3 regions of the Fenollaria sporofastidiosus genome follow, and region 2 is predicted to be linked to each of the others. Evidence: riboswitches for the same ligand, from Rfam matches in the RefSeq annotation. Region 2 holds a riboswitch; each other region holds the start of a gene.
The links. Region 2 has a riboswitch for cobalamin ahead of KO172_RS03710 (energy-coupling factor ABC transporter permease). Riboswitches for the same ligand answer to the same signal wherever they lie in the genome.
Positions count from the first base shown of each region.

Region 1 (6,036 bases), 780 kb from region 2:
AAGCTTACGTCTCTATACTCTTTAAGCGCTTCTTCAAGTTTTGCCTTTAGCTCCCTATATAAAGCATCTGTAGCATTCTTCATGTCAAATGGCATCTTTATGATAGGTTTATCTTCTACATAGCTCATAACTGTGTCAAGAGCAAGATTGCGGCCTCTATTGTCAAGAACGAAGACAGCATTTGTATTTTTCAAAGTAAGTATAGCCTTAACAGTTAATAAGTCTTCATCGCCAGGACCAACACCAACTATATTTAGTAGCGGCTCTTCCATGGCCTTAACTTTTTCTATGCAGTCGTTTAAGATATAATCTTCTTCGCCAAGACCCTTATCTATAAGCTTCACTTCGTAGCCAAGCTTTTCTAGTTTCGACTTTATTGAGTCATCATCGTCAGGAGCAATGTCTTCAAGCATATGAACGCCTGAAACTAGCATGAATGGCCTTAGATATAAAGTTTTTGTGTCTTTAGCTAAATTTTTAACAACGCTATCAAGATCAAGATCACCCTCTATACTCATCATGTGATATTTATTGTTCTTTTCTCTAAAAGCTTCGTCAATATCTTCATATATCCTATCGGCTACATGATAAGTACCATGACCAACGTAGATGAACTCTTCGCCTTCATTTAATTTAAAGGCTGTCATGCCATCAATAAGCTTTGCTATATCCTTAGCGTTACTGATAAATGGAGTAGTAAGTCTGTTAGAAACATCTTTTAGCTTCTTATACTCTTTACCTGGAATGATGTTTGTCGAAACGACTCTTATATCGTTATATCCAGCCTCTTTCAATTCCTTGATTGCTTCGCACTCATTATTAAAAGACATGCCTTTCTTCTCTAGTATCTTCTTAACTATCCTAGAAGTAAAGCATATCTTTATCTCGCAGTCCTTAAATTCATTTTTAAAGCCACTCACAAACTTGTCAATGACTCTTTCGTGTTCTCTAAGCCTTGTTGTACCAAAAAAGCTTAATAGTATTGCCTTTTTCATAAATTCCTCCATTATATGTACACGAGAGGAAAAGAAAAATAGGAGAAGCGCGCCTTTTCCTCTCGTCGGTTTTTTGGAAAATAAAAATCCTTGAATAGGGGTATCAAGGATATAAAACATACATATTTAGTAAGTTTTTCCTTCCCACCGAAGAAGTAACTTTATACGAACGTTCTAAAGATATCCTGACTTATAGATCAACCTCATCTAAACCTTCCCAGTTTCCCAGTGGTATACATAGACTCGTCACTATTTACAGTAGCGGGGGCTGTGCTGGACTTACACCAGCTTCCCTTTATGGTGAACATTCAAAAATTACACATATATGATATCATATATGTGTAATTATTTCAAGTGTATTAATAAATTTTTTTATTTTAATATTAATTTTAAATATATAACAGCGATCACTAATACTAGCAAGGCTAGTGCCTTATACATCGCTTTTATGGTGAAATAAACGCCATTTTTATTTACTTCGCCATCTATGTCGCCAATATATGGTTTATCGACTATCTTAGAAAAATATTTGTGCGGTCCACCTAAACGAATTTTTAAAAGTCCCGCTATGGGCGCTTCAAGGAAGGCACTATTTGGACTTGCGTGTGCATATCTATACTTAAAAAACGTTTTGCACGCGTAGGCGATGTTTTTATTGAAGATGTTAGTAATTAATATAAGAAGCGCACTTAATCTTGCTGGCACTAGATTGACTAGGTCATCTATCTTTGCTGCGAAAAAGCCAAGATCGCCATATTTTTCATTCTTGTAGCCCCACATCGAGTCCATGGTATTGATAAATTTATAAACCAGTCCAAGTGGTGTATATATCGCGATGTAGATAAGCGGTGCTATTACACCATCTGAAGTATTTTCGGCGACTGTCTCTATACATGCCTTAAGTATCTCTTCTTCACTTAGTTCACTTGTATCACGGCCAACTATGTAGGAGAGTCTCTTGCGTCCTCTCTCTAGCGAATGCGCTAGCTCTTTTACTACCATATCTGCTTCGAAGTGAAGTGAGCGTGCTGCAAGGCAGACGTAGACCATGTATGAAGTGTAGATTAGATACAAATATTTATTGATCTTAAATAATATTATTGCAAAGCATCCGAATAAAAATGCAAGGCTAATGTTGAATAATACTGAGACTAGTCCAAGCAGCTTCAAAAAACCACCTCTTGCCCCTGTCCTTCGAATTAATTTTTCTTCAAAGCTAATGACATTACCCATGACCTTAACTGGATGAAAAAAGTTATATGGGTCGCCTAAGATTAAATCAAGCACCACACCTATAAGTATGGCGATGAGCTTATAAGCCAAGTATTGCATTTAATTTATCTATGTCGATGGCTTCTTCAAATACTTTAGCTAGCCTATCGATTTCATTATTCATCGCATCGTGCTCTGCCATGTGAGCATTGACAGCCTTCTCATAATCATGAAGCGAGTCTTCGTCCGCTATCTCAAGCTTTGTATATGGTACTATGCCAAGACAGTCAAGACCTGTTAGCTCGTGAAGCTTTTTGATGCCCTCATCAAGTAGGCTCGCATCGCCCCTAAATTTATTGATGATGTAGCCTTTTATCCTCGCTCTATCTTTTTCATCAAGTATCATGTATGTGCCGTAGATTGATGCAAAGACGCCGCCCTTGTCAATGTCAGCGACGATTATTGCGTTAGTGTCCGCAAGTTCAGCCATGCCAGTATTTACAAAATCATCCTCAAGTAGATTTATCTCAGCAGGTGAGCCAGCTCCTTCTATAATCATGACGTCATATTTCTTCTCAAGCTCTTCAAAAACCTCTTTTACCTTCGCCTTTAGCTCTTTCTTAATCGAGTAATACTCCTTTGTATTCATGTGCTTGTATAGTTTGCCAAGTACATAAACATCGCTACCTGTGTCTGACGATGGCACTAGAAGTATCGGGTTCATGTACTCATCCGCCTTTATGCCTGCTGCGTAGGCTTGTATGGCTTGTGCATTGCTAATAAGTTTTCCGTCTTGAAGCTTAAATGAGTTTCTCGACATATTTTGCGATTTGAACGGACATACCTTGTAGCCCTTGTCTTTATAATATCTGCACATAGCAGTCGCTATCGTTGATTTGCCTGCTGACGATGTCGTGCCGTATATCATTATCTTTGCCATTTAAAATTCCTCATCATTGTATTCGATAGTACCTAAATCAGTTTCTATCGAGATTAAATTTTTCTTCCACTCTCTATATTTAGTCACTTCTTCGCCTATAGCCTTAACTAATATTGAAACGCCAAATATTTTCGAAGCTATGATGAAGAAAGCGTTTTGCTTGTATGAATTTGGATACAAAACTATAAGTAAGCCTGAAATTATAAATAGCATGTTCTTCTTCTCAATGCCCTTGTACTTACCATTGTAATAATCTTTAACAAGATCTAAAAAGTCATTGATAAGTTCTTGGTACTTTGCTAAATCAGTGTTCGTTTTGATGGCTTCGCCGATGTCACCAATCTTGTTCATGGCTTCATCCTTGTCGAAATTACCAATGTTCATGTCTTTTAAAAAATCAAAGTTCATATCTACACTCCCTTTTTTAATACAAAATAAAAATTCGATCCTTTGCCGTAACTGCTCTCTACGCCAAACTCTGCCTTGTGAAGTAAAAGCACCTCACGAGCGATATATAAGCCAAGGCCTGTCGCATACTTTTTGAGCTCATGGTTCGCGCTCGAGATGTAGTAGCGATCCCAAACCCTCTTTATGTCCTCTTCCTTAATGCCGACTCCGTGGTCAATAACCTCGTATCTAACAGCATTTTCTTCTTCTGTAATCCTTACAATAACGTCTTCATCCTCATTTGAATAGTTCAGTGCGTTTGATAAGTAATTATATATAACGCTTCTAATTTTTTTCTCATCAGCCATAACCATGGTATCGCCGCTCACGTCTAATTTAATTCTCTCTCTATTTTCAGCTGTATTTAATTTATCTATAATCTCCTTGGAAATGGCTTCAAGCGAAACTCTTTTTAATTCAAGTTCACCAAGGGCGCTTACGTTCTTTGATGCTTCAAGCATCTCGTTAATCATGCTGTTTAATCTATCTGCCTCATTGATGATGGTGTCAAGATTCTCTTCACGCTTTTCTTTATTATCACCCGTTATGTCCTTAATCATCTCAGCATAAGACTTAATCACGCTTAAAGGCGTTTTGAAGTCATGCGATACATTAGCAATGATATTCTCACGAAAGTCCATAGTCCTCTTTAAATCTGCATTTGCGCTCTCGAGACTCTTCTTAAGCTCCTCAATCTCTTCATAGCCGCCTTCTTCTTCAACAGAAAAGCTCTTTGTACCCAAAAATTTGGACGCTTCCGAAAGATTTTTGATTGGCTTAGTAAGCTTCTTTGCTAAAAAATATGATAAAACTAGAGCCAAGGCTATCGCAACGAGACTTATGTATAAAAGCTCTTCTCTAAGCATCTTTTTAACTGAACCATCTTCATCAAGATTATCAATAAGCTTCATGTATAATTTTGCGTTAACTGTTTCGTATCTCTTTAAAAATACTAAGTACTCTCTATCGTCATGCTTCTTGATATAGTCAACGCTATCTTCATTGCTTTTAACAAAATCTAAGTCTTCCTTGTCAAGCTCTAGTAAATAATTTGGGTACAAGACCAAACCATTCTCATCAAAAATAATTATGCCAAGTCTAGTCTTACTTGATACATCATTCAAAAACTTTACTAGATCTCTTCCAGTATAAGATGAAATTTCTTTTTCTGTATTTTGAATGAGCTCTCTCTTCTTTTGCGTGTATATTTCTTTGAAGAAAACTATATTAAATAGCCACATTGTTGATAGTATCAGTACCGTAAATATTAAAAAATAACTGATTAGCTTTGTGAATAATGATTTATTTTTCATCTTTTTTCTCCAGCTTGTAGCCATAACCGCGAACTGTACTTATAATGTCTTTTTCAGCTCCTAGAGAGTTCCTAAGCATCTTGATGTGTGTGTCGACTGTTCTATTGTCCCCGAAGAAATCGTAGCCCCAAACATTTTCAAGTATAGTCTCACGCGATAGAGCTATGCCTTCGTTTTGAGCTAGATAAGCAAGTAGCTCATACTCCTTTGGTGTCAAATCTAATTTTTTCTCATCAATATAAGCTTCTCTCGCATCAAAATCTATTTTTAAGCTGCCATTAATATATACTTTTGCCTTTGTATCGCTTACATGTCTTGCAAGTATCGCCTTGACCCTCGCCATGACTTCGCGCGGACTGAAGGGCTTAACGACGTAATCATCGATACCTATCTCAAAACCATAAAGCTTGTCATACTCCTCGCCTTTTGCACTAAGAACAAGAACAGGTATGTCTTTTACATCCTTAATCCTCTTGTAAGCCGAGAAGCCATCAAGCTTTGGCATCATTATATCTAAGATGATAAGGTCTATATCGTTATTATTAACTTTGTTAAGTGCATCGATGCCATCCACAGCCTCGATTACATCATAGCCGTTAATGACCGAGTACTCTTTGAGCACGTTTCTTATGTTCTCATCGTCATCAGCTATAAGTATAGTCGCCATATCATCACCTCTATCAATTTTTACCCTTTAATAATCTTTTTAAACAGCATATATATAAAAGAGCCTTGCGTTAACAAGGCTCCCGTTCTTATTTTAAACTGTCTAGGTAGTCTCTAAGCTCATCTATATCCAAGATGGCTCTTTCATTGTTGCCAAGTATAAGAGATGGTATACCTATACGACCCTCATCCTTAACTATATCAAACTCTTTCATAGTGTCTCTTGCCGCTAAAAATTTTTTCATGTTAGCAAGATTTTCTGTTATGTCAAGGTACAAGAAGCGTACCCCTGATTCCTCCATCAAAGCCTTGAATGGTCCGCATCCTGGTCACATAGGACTTCCGAAAACTATCTTCTTCTGTATTTTATTCATATTAATTCTCCTTTTTTGATGTAGTCATCTTCATTGTAATGGTAATGTCAATTTTTGTCAAGAAAAAAGAAAGATCCATATAGATCTTT
Region 1 is NZ_OW968186.1:1,568,609-1,574,644, forward strand. Features, by position in the region: gene KO172_RS07800 (sirohydrochlorin cobaltochelatase) at 1-995, opposite strand, end outside; cobalamin riboswitch at 1,156-1,321, opposite strand; gene cbiB (adenosylcobinamide-phosphate synthase CbiB) at 1,368-2,327, opposite strand; gene KO172_RS07810 (cobyric acid synthase) at 2,308-3,147, opposite strand; gene KO172_RS07815 (hypothetical protein) at 3,148-3,555, opposite strand; gene KO172_RS07820 (sensor histidine kinase) at 3,558-4,907, opposite strand; gene KO172_RS07825 (response regulator transcription factor) at 4,897-5,574, opposite strand; gene KO172_RS07830 (hypothetical protein) at 5,663-5,788, opposite strand.
Region 1: it holds a riboswitch for cobalamin, as region 2 does, so the genes downstream of both, KO172_RS07800 (sirohydrochlorin cobaltochelatase) here and KO172_RS03710 (energy-coupling factor ABC transporter permease) in region 2, are expected to answer to the same signal.

Region 2 (6,036 bases):
GAAGAAGTTTTAGAAGCGACAAAGAAGAACGCATTTGAATTTTTTGGAGTGAAAAATGATTAAAGAACTCATAGTTGTCGAGGGCATGGACGACATCGCTCAGATTAAAAACGCTGTTGATGCCGACATCGTTGCAACACATGGCTATAAAATTAAAAAAACGCTCTTTGATGAGCTTAAGAAAGCTGTCAAGACGAGGGGAGTCATTGTTTTTACTGACCCTGATTATGCTGGTAAGATGATTAGACGCACCATAAATGAAAATGTCAAGGGCTGTAAAAATGCTTATCTAAAGCAGTCAGATGCGATTAAGAAAGATGATATCGGCGTTGAGAATGCTTCGAAGGAGGCAATTATCGATGCACTGATGAACGCAAGAGCATCGACAGAAGAGAGGACCGTACTATATACATCGAAGGATTTGTTTGATAATGGTCTTTTAGGCGCAGATGGTTCTAGTGAAAGGCGCGAAAAACTTGCGAGCCTACTAAAAATTTCTAATTCAAACGCAAAAAAGATGCTCGACGCACTAAACTATTATCAAATTTCGAGAGAAGATTTTGTGGAGGCTATGAAGAAAATTGACTGAGAAAGGTTTATATAGCATAGCAAGACTCAAGGAGCTGCAAGAGGACTTCGGCTTTGAATTTAAAAAAGCGCTTGGACAAAACTTTTTGATCGATGGCAATATCATTAGAAAGATAGCACAGGAGAGCGGCATCACAAAGGATACTACAGTTATGGAGATAGGTCCTGGCATAGGAACCTTGACAGAAGAGCTAGCAAAGCACGCAAAGAAGGTCATTGCCTTTGAGCTTGACGAGTCGCTTAAAGAGATACACAAGGAGACACTTGGACGCTTTGACAATGCCACAGTCATTTACAAGGACTTTATGAATGCCACAGAAGACGAGATCAAGGCATTGACGGGAGGACCCTTCAAGGTATGCGCCAACCTTCCATACTATGTGACGACACCCATACTTACATTTTTGCTCGAATCAAAGCTAGAGATTGAATCCATCACGGTTATGGTACAAAAAGAAGTCGCTCAAAGGATAGTCGCCGATGAAAAATCAAAAGACTACGGCAGCATATCGGTATTTACACGTGCCTATGGAGATGTGCGCATAGCATTTAATGTGTCAAAGGACTGTTTCTACCCCAAGCCAAAGGTGGACTCAGCAGTTTTATATATAGAAAAGAAGAAAAAAGATTTGGCAAACGAAGAGCTATTCTTAAAGATAATTAGAGCAGCCTTCATGAAGAGAAGAAAAACACTTGCGAACGCTTTATTTAATAGCGAAGTGGGTATAGATAAGGTGCACACAATAGATGCACTTAAAGCCATTAAGAAAGGCGAGAACACAAGGGCAGAGGAGCTAAGCTTCGATGACTTTGTAAGTATAACGAGAGACTTGGAGGGAATATATGGAAAGTAAAGTATTAACACAGGAAGAACTGGATGCGATTAAAAATGATAACATCGACTACAAGGTAGTTGAGAAGTTAGCAGACATTATGAAAGCACTTAGCGAGCCTTCCAGAATACAAATCATACACGCACTGAGCCTAAGCGAGATGTGTGTAACAGATCTTTCATACGCACTAGGTATGACACAGCCACTTGTTAGTCACCACCTAAGGATACTAAGAAACCTTGGCCTCGTTAAGTACGAAAGAGACGGCAAGCAACTTGTCTACTCACTAGATGACGAGCACGTGCTTATGTTATACAAGCAAGGCTTGGAACACGCAAAAGAAAAAGCTTAATAGTAATCGATATATTATCTGTCACTATAATGGTGGCAGATTTTTTATGGCTTGTATGTAAATTAGTCTTTAATTAGATTAAATAAATATGCTACATACATCCATCAATATGAGTATTAACCTTGCATTCTAAGTTCTGTAGTGATATAATTATATTGATATCGTTTAAGGGAAGTTTTAAAAACGCAGTCGCCGCTGCCGTTGGCGCATACTGAGTAAACACTTATGTCACTGTTATTTCATCCATAATGGGAAGGCGTTTACAAGGGATTAAAGCGCTAGCCGGAAAACCTTACTTTATCGAGAAACACCTTCGGCAAAGAGAGGTTCTTTTCCAAATCAATTTGATTTTCAAAAGGAGTCTTTGCGTGGGGAAATAAAAGGAGGAATAATTTATGAGAAAGAAAAGTATCATTCTCATGAGTCTTTCACTAATTTTATTGTCCGCAGACGCATTCGCAATGCACATCATGGAAGGTTACCTTCCTAAAGAGTGGTGCGTAATCTGGGGACTTGTATCTTTACCATTCATCATACTTGGTATAAGAAAAATTGCTAAAGACTCTGATTCAAACGAGAAGAAAGTTTTACTTGCACTTGCAGGTGGCTTTATCTTCGTACTATCTGCTATGAAGATCCCTTCAGTAGTAGGTAGCTGTTCACATCCAACAGGTACTGGACTTGGTGCAATACTATTTGGACCACTTCAAACATCCGTTTTAGGTTTAATTGTTTTAATTTTCCAAGCTTTGTTATTAGCTCATGGTGGTTTAACTACTTTAGGTGCTAATACTTTCTCTATGGCTATAGCTGGACCATTCTTAGCTTTTGCCATCTATCACTTGTTAAAGAAACAAAATAGAAGCCTTGCAGTATTCTTAGCAGCAACTCTTGGTGACTTATTCACTTATGTTGTTACTGCAACTCAACTTGCTGTTGTTTACCACGAAGGAATTGGATTTACAGCTGCTTTAGGTAAGTTCTTATCTATCTTTGCTGTTACTCAAGTTCCTATCGCTATAGTTGAAGGTTTACTAACTGTTGTTATTGTTAACCTTATAGTTAGATACAAAGGTGAGGGGGTACTTACAAATGAAAGATTATAAGAAGACTAATTTGATTTTAATCATACTTGCTATCTTACTTGTTGTACTACCACTTGTTTTCGTTCAAGGCGAATATGGCGGATCTGATGATGCCGCAAGTGAAGAGATTGAAGCATTAAAACCAGGCTATGAGCCATGGTTCGAGTCCCTTTGGGAACCACCATCGGGCGAAGTTGAATCCTTGTTATTTGGTCTTCAAGCTGCTATCGGTGCTGGAGCTATTGGCTACATCATTGGCAGCTGGAAGGGAGATGCAAGTAAGAAGGAAAAAGATAAATAAAGGAGCTTAGGTAAATTGCTACTCATTGATCAGTTCGCATATACCAACGGCTTAAGGCATATCAAGGCAGGATATAAATTTATATTCTGCCTAGCTATGCTAGTTTTAGCTATTGGTCTTGACAATATATATGTAAATTTAGGCATATTCATCTTAATAATATTCTTAGAGCTTGCATTTGCAAAGTTTAAAGTAAGAAACGTCTTATCATTTATTAAAGTTCCGACTATATTCATATTCTTAGGAACAATATTTTTGATAATTGGTTTTTCTAAAGAAAATCATTTTGTCTATTCCATAAACATCTTTGGCATATACTTTGGAGTGATTGAGGGGCAAGAGATGCTGTTTCTTAACGTGTTTATGAGATCTCTTGCGGCGACCTCTTCGGTCATATTCTTAAGTGTAACGACACCCATGGTCGATATAATCAAAGTTTTCAAGAGCTTGCATCTGCCAAACATCTTCATCGAGCTCTTTATGCTTATTTACCGCTTCATCTTCATCATCATAGAAGAGGCGCAAACAAACATAAACTGTCTTGAGATAAAGTTTGGCTTTATAAACACTAAGACATCGTTTAAGTCTATCAAGATCTTTGTTGAGAACATGGTCTTAGGTATATTTAAGAGAAACGAAGAGATGATTAATGCTTTAAATATCAAGCTATACAATGGGGAATTTCCGGTTAGGTGATTATATGTTAGAAGTAAAAAATTTAGAATATACTTATGAGAGTGGACAAAAGGTCTTAGACGGAGTAAGCCTCTCGACTAATAACGGCGCCATCACCATGATTATAGGTGAGAACGGTGCCGGTAAGACTACTTTATTTAAAAACATACTTGGGCTACTAAAGAGGGACAAAGGCGAGATACTTGTTGATGGTGAGCTTCTTCGCTACGACAAGAAGAGTCTTTTGAATTATAGAAAGAACGTTACTATGGTTTTTCAAGACCCGGACAATCAAATCTTCTACTCGAACGTGTTTGATGACACTGCTTTTACGCTTAGAAACCTTGGCTACGACGAAGAAACTGTCAAGGCAAGGGTTGAGATGGCGCTTAAGAATGCAAACGCATATGAGCTAAAGGACGAGCCGGTTCACTTTTTAAGCTATGGACAAAAAAAGAGGGTTGCCATCGCTTCGGCGATCGCCTTGGGTGCAAAGTACATCCTTATGGACGAGCCGACTGCAGGACTTGACCCTGTGTCTATCGGCATACTTAAGAAGACTATCGCTTCTATTGCGAAGGATAGTTCGCTTCTAATATCTACTCACGATATGGAGTTTTGTTATGAGATGGCTGACTACATATATGTAGTTAAGGACGCAAAGATTATCAAGGAAGGCAATAAGTATGAGATCTTTAAGGATGAAGATCTTATTAAGCGCGCCAATCAAGAGCTGCCTATATGTGTTAGGGTTGCTAATGCTATGGGTCTTGACTTCTTTGAGAACAACGATCAAATGATAGAGAGATTAAAGGCTTATGCTAAGCATAGCTCTTAATATAAAGGATAGACCTGTTACCATAGTTGGTGGCGGGTCTGTCGCTTTAAGAAAGTTTAAAACGCTTCTTAGTGAAGGAGCAAAGCTTACTGTCGTTGCTAAGGACTTCATAGATGGCTTTGCCTGCGAAGGAGCAAATCTGATAAAGGGTGTTTACAAAAAAGAATACATAGAAGGAGCCTTACTAGTCTTTATCGCGACTGATGATGAAGAGCTTAACGATAGAGTTGCACGTGATGCGAAGGAGCTTGGCATCTTATATAACAGGTGTGACAAGAAGGACGACTCTGAATTTCACTCTATCAACATGAAGAAGCTTGGCGGCATAGACATCTCCATATCGACAGGTGGAAGGCTTCCTGATCTAAACAAAACGATTATGGACCAGATGCAAAGCTACGCTGTATATGATGATGAGTTTTTAGACTTAGCATCGAAGCTAAGAGAGTGCTACATAAAGTGCCATAGACAAGACGAGATTAAGAAGATAAAGACTTACAGTAAAGAAGAAATTTTAAGCTATATAAAGGAGTTTGAAGACTTTGAAACTAAAGGTGGGAACGAGGACAAGTAGGCTTGCGCTGAAGCAAGTTGAGCTTGTATTTGATAAATTAAAAAATTACTACGACATTGACTACGAAGTTGTGGGCATAGAGACGCTTGGAGATATCGACAAGAAGACATCCATACGCCAGATGGGTGGCAAGGGTGTCTTTGTCAGGGCGATTGAAGAAGCACTTGTTGATGGCAAGATCGACATCGCTGTGCACTCATTAAAGGATATGACTTCTGAGCTTGCGCCTGGTCTTGAGATCATATACTTTGGTCAGAGAGCAAGAAGAAATGACATAGTTGTTCTTAACAGAGTGCATAGTGGTAAGACGGCTCTTGAGCGCAGCATGAAGGTTGCTACCGGCTCCTTAAGACGCAAGTTCTTACTTGGGCAAAAGGACAATGACTACATAGTTTCTGAGATAAGGGGCAACATCGAGTCGAGAGTAGCAAAGCTTGATGAGATGGGCTTCGACGCTATTATATTATCAAGAGCGGCTATAGATAGACTCGATTTAAATGATGAGCTTAAAGGTAGACTCATAGACTTAGATGAGGACGAGTTTTTACCATCGCCATGCCAAGGTGTTATAGCTCTTGAACTTAACTCGAATAATCACGAGCTAAAACAGATGCTAATGTCTATAAGGGATGCGAAAACTGATTTTGAAGTAGACATCGAGAGAGCCTTTCTTAGTGAGTCGGGCGCATCGTGCAACAAGCCGCTTGGTATACATGTAGTATCAAAGGGCGATAAGGCACATGTCAAGGCCTTTATGGCATCAGACGACCTAAAGAGGTACAAGTATCTA
Region 2 is NZ_OW968186.1:788,074-794,109, forward strand. Features, by position in the region: gene KO172_RS03690 (TatD family hydrolase) at 1-63, shown strand, start outside; gene rnmV (ribonuclease M5) at 56-589, shown strand; gene rsmA (16S rRNA (adenine(1518)-N(6)/adenine(1519)-N(6))-dimethyltransferase RsmA) at 582-1,442, shown strand; gene KO172_RS03705 (ArsR/SmtB family transcription factor) at 1,432-1,773, shown strand; cobalamin riboswitch at 1,894-2,086, shown strand; gene KO172_RS03710 (energy-coupling factor ABC transporter permease) at 2,169-2,879, shown strand; gene KO172_RS03715 (energy-coupling factor ABC transporter substrate-binding protein) at 2,866-3,159, shown strand; gene KO172_RS03720 (CbiQ family ECF transporter T component) at 3,175-3,855, shown strand; gene KO172_RS03725 (energy-coupling factor ABC transporter ATP-binding protein) at 3,860-4,672, shown strand; gene KO172_RS03730 (precorrin-2 dehydrogenase/sirohydrochlorin ferrochelatase family protein) at 4,653-5,246, shown strand; gene hemC (hydroxymethylbilane synthase) at 5,215-6,036, shown strand, end outside.

Region 3 (6,036 bases), 130 kb from region 2:
GGCGATGGCTATGTGACCCACAAGCATTACAATTGCTGCTAGAGGAGATATTTGTCCTAAGGCGAGTGCATATACAAGGCTGGTGATGATCGCTATACAAACCGGGGATATGGTGTGCGCGTAGAATACCTCTAAAAGCTCCATATCAGATGAGATGGCGCTGATAAGGTCACCTTTGTTCATCATCTCAATCTTGGCTGGTGCGAGTCTACGAATCGCTGCGAAGACCCTGTTTCTTAATAGAGCCAAGACTCTGAAGGCGATGAGGTGATTCATGTACTGCTCAAGATATCTAAATAAGCCCCTTAAGATGACAGCTCCAGCCATTATCTTCATGATAAATGCAGCCTTTGAGCCGCCTTCAACGTACTCTATTATAAGCCTTGCACCTAGAACGCCGATGGCTGTGTAGAAGAGGAAGGAGATGCATCCTGCTAAAACAGCCACTGCCATGTATTTACTTAGAGGTTTAACAACTTTTACTAGCTTCGAAATTACTTTTAATCCATCTCTCTTACTTTGCATCGTTAAGACCTCCTTCCAAGCTCTCTTGCGCATCATAAATGCGCTTGTACTCGCCACACTGCTTCATAAGAGTCTCGTGCGTACCTTCTTCTACGAGATTAGCCTTTGCCATGACATAGATCTTGTCAGCGTCCTTAATCGATGAAAGGCGGTGACTTACTATGATGACAAGTTTTTCCTTCGCAATCTCTTTAATATTGTTCAAAATTATTTCTTCACTTTCTATATCAATGTTGCTAGTTGCCTCGTCAAAGATAAAGATCTTAGGGTCATAGACCATGGCTCTAGCAAGAGCAAGCCTTTGCCTTTGGCCGCCGCTAAGGTTTAGTCCGCCGCTTGATAAAGGCATTTCAAGGCCGCCCTTGTCCATAATCTCATCATATAGATTAACCTTCTTCAGAGCTGTGTATATGGCACTGTCACTAACATCATCCCTTGCCATGACGATGTTTTCCCTTAAAGCACCTTCAAAGATGTGCGCGTTGTGCGTGATCCTGTTTACGTTCTTGGCGATGGATGCCGAAGCAAGCTCAGTATATGGAGCGCTTCCAATAAATACATCTCCACTCGTCCCTCTCATCGCAGCTGAGATGAGCTTTGCAAGAGTCGACTTACCAGAGCCGCTCTCACCAACAAGAGCGATGTATCCTTGAGTAGGAAAGTCGATCGTGATATTATTAAGCGCATAAGAGTCCCCGTCAGGGTACTTGTAGGAAAGCTTCTTCACACTTAGCTTAAGATCCTTATCATTAGGAAACTGAGCTTCTCTATCATCCTCGTTTAGTTCTAGAAAATCGATAAGCGTCTTGCCAGCAGCAACACCAGTCATTGCAACGTGAAAGCTCGACGTCAAAGTGATCATCGGCCTAAACGCATCCATCGACATAATCAGTATCATAATCAAAAAGTTTAGAGCAAGTCCAGTCTTAGTATACACATAAAGACTTGTGAATATACACGCAATCGATGAGCCGTATGCGATCCACTCGATAAGAGTGATAGAGTTTAGCTGCATAGCAAGTATGCGCATAGTCTCATTTCTGAAGTCTTCAGCCTTCTCGTCAAGCTCCTCAGCCCTCCTTATGTCCGCTCTGAATATCTTTAGAGCAGTGATGCCTTGTAAGCTGTCTAAGAATAGCTCGCCGACATCTTGATACTTGCGCCAGTACTTCTTTTGCATGCGTCCAACCATAGTCAAGATAAACTTCAAAAGTAGTGGTATGATAGGCATTAAAACTAAGAAGACTAGTCCAACGCGCCAGTCTATGTATGACAAGATAGCAAAGTTAACAAGACTCGCACCGAAAGCGCCGTAGTACTCAGGCAAGAAACGTCCGTAGTAGTTTTGCAGCTGCTCAATAGTGTCCGAGCCTAGATTGATTAGAGTCGCAGTCGAGATTTGCTCCTTGTAGCTGGGACCAATCGAGGCCGCCTTAGTGATGAGCCTTTCTCTAAGCTTACCCTTCACCTCACCAATGATGTTCGATTGGTAGTCAGTCACCTTGTATAGAGCAAGGACCCTGATAGCAATACCAAGGACAAAGATTATTAGAAGTTTTTTTATGTCAATGGTACTTTTAGAGTAAAGAGCCTCAGCTAAAGAGCCGAAGGCAAAAGCAAGTAGAGCAGTCCCTACAACGCGTAGCATCATCATAAAGACACTGCTTAGTATGTATTTTTTCGCCTTGCCTATAGATTTGAATAAATATTTATCAAGCATATATTCTCTCCTTTGTATATAGTCGTTACATAAACATTAGCATGAACTAATAAGATAAGTATAACATAAAGCAAGCGCTTTTTCTATAAATTTATGAAATACAGTGTGATTGTAGTAGTGATTTGTTACAATTGTGTTAAATACCCATAAAGACTTGTATTTCTATGGTGAGGGTGATATGATGAATAGTAAGAACATATGTAAATACATATTATACGAAGGAAAAACAAGGAGGAAAAATGAAAAAGAAATTATTCGCAATGATACTTTGCTTAGAAATTATCAGTTTTCGTAGACCAGCAAGCGAAGGAAAACACTTCTTGCATTAAAACTTGAATTGGCTGATTGTGAATACAAAGATTAGTTCATTAATTATTAAAAAACTGGCTAGAAATTAAATAAACTATATACAAGAAGGCATCGTATGATGTCTTCTTTTTTATACATTTTGATTGACTTAATAAAATTTATGCGTTATAATGTGCTCAGATAGAATATAACAAGGAAGTAGGTTAGAATCCTACACAGTGCCGCTACGGTATTTGCATTTATGCATAAGTCCGATACTTGTACTTTAGTTTTGTTCCGGTTCAGGGCAAGGCTAGTTTTTTTAGCACAGTTAATTCTATACTATATCTTATTAAAGGAGAAAGATTTTATGAAGAAACTTATTTTCTTAGTAGTCATATTGTCGCTAGTGTTCACATATGGCTGCAAATCAAATGAAAAGCCAGCTGAAGTTAGTGACAATGCTAATGCTAGCGAAAAAACTGAAGCTAATGAAAAGGCTGACGTTAATGAAATTGTTGTTGGTCAAACTTGGGTTATCTCAAGTGACGATCCACTTGACGGAGCCAATGGTTGGAGTATAACTAACCACGGCATTAGCGAGTACGTATACACACTACAAGCTGATGGTACTCTTAAGTCGAGATTCGTTAAGTCTATCGAAGCTAAGGATGAAACTCACTTCACAGCTGAACTAAACGAAGGAGTTAAGTTTGCTGACGGCAGCGAAGTTGATGCAAAGGCATTCTCTGAAGCTATGAACATGATCATGGAAAACAACGAGTTCGCTCGTGCTTCTGCTGGTAAGATTACTTTCACTCCAGTAGAAGATTACAAGGTAGACATCGTTACTGAGCTTCCTACTGTTAATCTTGAATCCATCTTTGCTGAATGGACTAATGTTATGTTCAAGAAAGATGGTGATAAGTACATCTTCACTGGCGCTTACAAGATTAAAGAGCTTAAACCAGGCGCTGAAGTTGTACTAGAAAGAAACGAATACTACGATGGCTTTGAAGCTAGACCTGAGACTGTCACTATAAAGGCGTTCAAGGACGGCAACGCTCTTAAGCTTGCTTACGAAAGTGGCGAAGTAGACCTTGCTTTTGGTCTTACTAATGATGTAGCTGTAGGCTTAAAAGACAAGGGCTTTAAGGCGCTTGACTACAACGCAGGCTACCAATACTACTGCTTCTTAAATCTTAAGAGAGATCACTTAAATGACCTTCACTTCAGAAAGGCTCTTGACCTTCTTGTTAATAGACAAGAGATTATTGACGCACTTGGCGGTGGAGACATGCCTACTGGACTATTCGCAAAGAACTTTAGCTTCAATGGCGATCAAAAATTAACTTATGACATAGAAAATGCTAAGGAAGAATTCAAGGCTGCTGGCTACACTTATGAAGGCGACAAGCTTATGGACAAGAGCGGCAAGCCTGTTAAGCTTACTATATTAACATACTCTGCGAAACCAGACCTACCAGTTATAGGTCAAGTGCTTGTATCTGACTTAGAGCAAGTAGGTATCGAAGCAAGCGTGTCACTAGCTGACAGCATCGACGAAGAAGCTGCTAAGGGCAATCACGATATATTATTATACGCTCAAAACCCAACAGCAAGTGGCAACCCACACTACTTCTTTGCTCAACACTTCAAGACTGACGCTGTTAAGAACCACAGCTACTACTCAAATGCTGAAGTTGATAAGATTATAGACGAGCTTGGCGTTACAGCTGACCTTGCTAAGAGAGACGAGCTTTCAAAAGAAATTCAAGCAAAGATCTACGAAGACCTTCCAATACTATACACAGTTGACCCACACTGGTTCGTAATGCTTTCTGACAATATCAAGAATTATGAAATCTGGAACGGCGACTACTTTGTAACAAATCCAACACTAACAGTTAGATAGATGAAAGTCATAAACTTTTTTTGCAAATGGTTTTTGATCTTCTTCGTAGGCTCACTTATTGCCTTTGGCATAGTTAGGCTTATGAGCGGAGACCCGGTGATGATGGCTCTTAGCGAAAGAAACCTACCTGCCACTGAGGAGAACGTAAACTATTTAAAAAAAGAATTTGGTCTTGACAAACCGCTTATATCACAGTATTTAGACTGGATAGGAGATTTTATAAAGGGTGATTGGGGCAAAAGCTACATGACAGGCGTCAATCTTAAGCCTGAAATACTAAGAAGAGCTCCAGTCTCACTTTTGCTTGGCTTACTTGGGCTAGTATACGCAAGTATATTAGCCTTTTGGCTAGGCTACCTTGCCAGTTTGAAGCGTGGATTTTTTGATAAACTAACAAGGGCACTAGCATTATTCACGCAGACAGTGCCTGTTTTTATACTCATCATACTCTTCGTCTACTTTTTCGGAGTGAAGTACAGGTTTATCAAATTTTTCAAGTCAGGCTCCATAGCAAGTCTAGCAGTCGGAGTTTTCTTCGTCGGCCTTCCACTTATAGGGCCGATGTCAAGAACAGTCAGGATCTACTTCTTGGAAGTGATGAAAAAGCCATTCTTCAGCTTCTACCTTGAGAGAGGCTACAAAAGAGAAAGAGCGCTTTTAAAGTATTGCTACCACGAGCCCTTACAAGGCTTAACAGGTCTACTAATAAGTCAAAGCGCCTACGTCATAGGTGCCAGCTCAGTTGTTGAGTTCGCTCTATCTATACAGGGACTCTCGGCACTTTTAATCGAGTCCATAGCGCACAGAGATTACCTAATCATACAAACATACATAATGATGATCATCATATGGATGTTCTTTGTGCATTTAATATTCACAGTGTTTTCAAAAGTCTTTATTAGAAGGGGGAGTGCGTAATGAAAAAAGCTATAGTTTCCGTAGTCATCATTTTACTCGTGGCGATAGTTTTGTCAATAATACCTACGCAAAACCCGAAGTTCGTCGACATCAAGAACAAGTTTCTTCCGCCATCGGCTGAGCACATCATGGGCACAGACCACCTTGGCCGCGACATCTTCTCGCTCATGGCACAAGGCTTTTTAAGAACACTCTATGTAGTTGTGATAGCAAGCGCCGTCTCGTATATCTTAGGCATGTTTCTAGGCATAGTCGCAGGCTTTTATGGCGGCTTTGCACTAAACATTATCAGGTTCTTAACCGACCTAACGCTTATCATACCTACCTTCATAGTCGCCTTGATCGCGTCCATAGTCTTCACAGACTCAGTACTTGCGGTTGGACTTGCACTTGGCTTTTCAAACCTAGGCTTCTTTGCTAATCAAAGCTACAAACTAAGCGAGATTATACTAAAGGACCCTTACGTTGATACACTAAGAATGCTGCAAGCGCCAAACTCCTACATTATGAGAAAGTTCCTACTACCACAGCTTCTTGCACCGAGCCTAAACCTTATGGGTAACAAGGCATCAAATCACATCTTGGCATATGCTTCACTTACATTTATAGGCCTAGGAGCAGACATCACCGCGCCAGACTTTGGAACCATGCTCTACCAATACAGAGGCTA
Region 3 is NZ_OW968186.1:657,657-663,692, forward strand. Features, by position in the region: gene KO172_RS03040 (amino acid ABC transporter ATP-binding/permease protein) at 1-525, opposite strand, end outside; gene KO172_RS03045 (ABC transporter ATP-binding protein/permease) at 515-2,245, opposite strand; cobalamin riboswitch at 2,700-2,834, shown strand; gene KO172_RS03050 (ABC transporter substrate-binding protein) at 2,904-4,448, shown strand; gene KO172_RS03055 (ABC transporter permease) at 4,449-5,366, shown strand; gene KO172_RS03060 (ABC transporter permease) at 5,366-6,036, shown strand, end outside.
Region 3: it holds a riboswitch for cobalamin, as region 2 does, so the genes downstream of both, KO172_RS03050 (ABC transporter substrate-binding protein) here and KO172_RS03710 (energy-coupling factor ABC transporter permease) in region 2, are expected to answer to the same signal.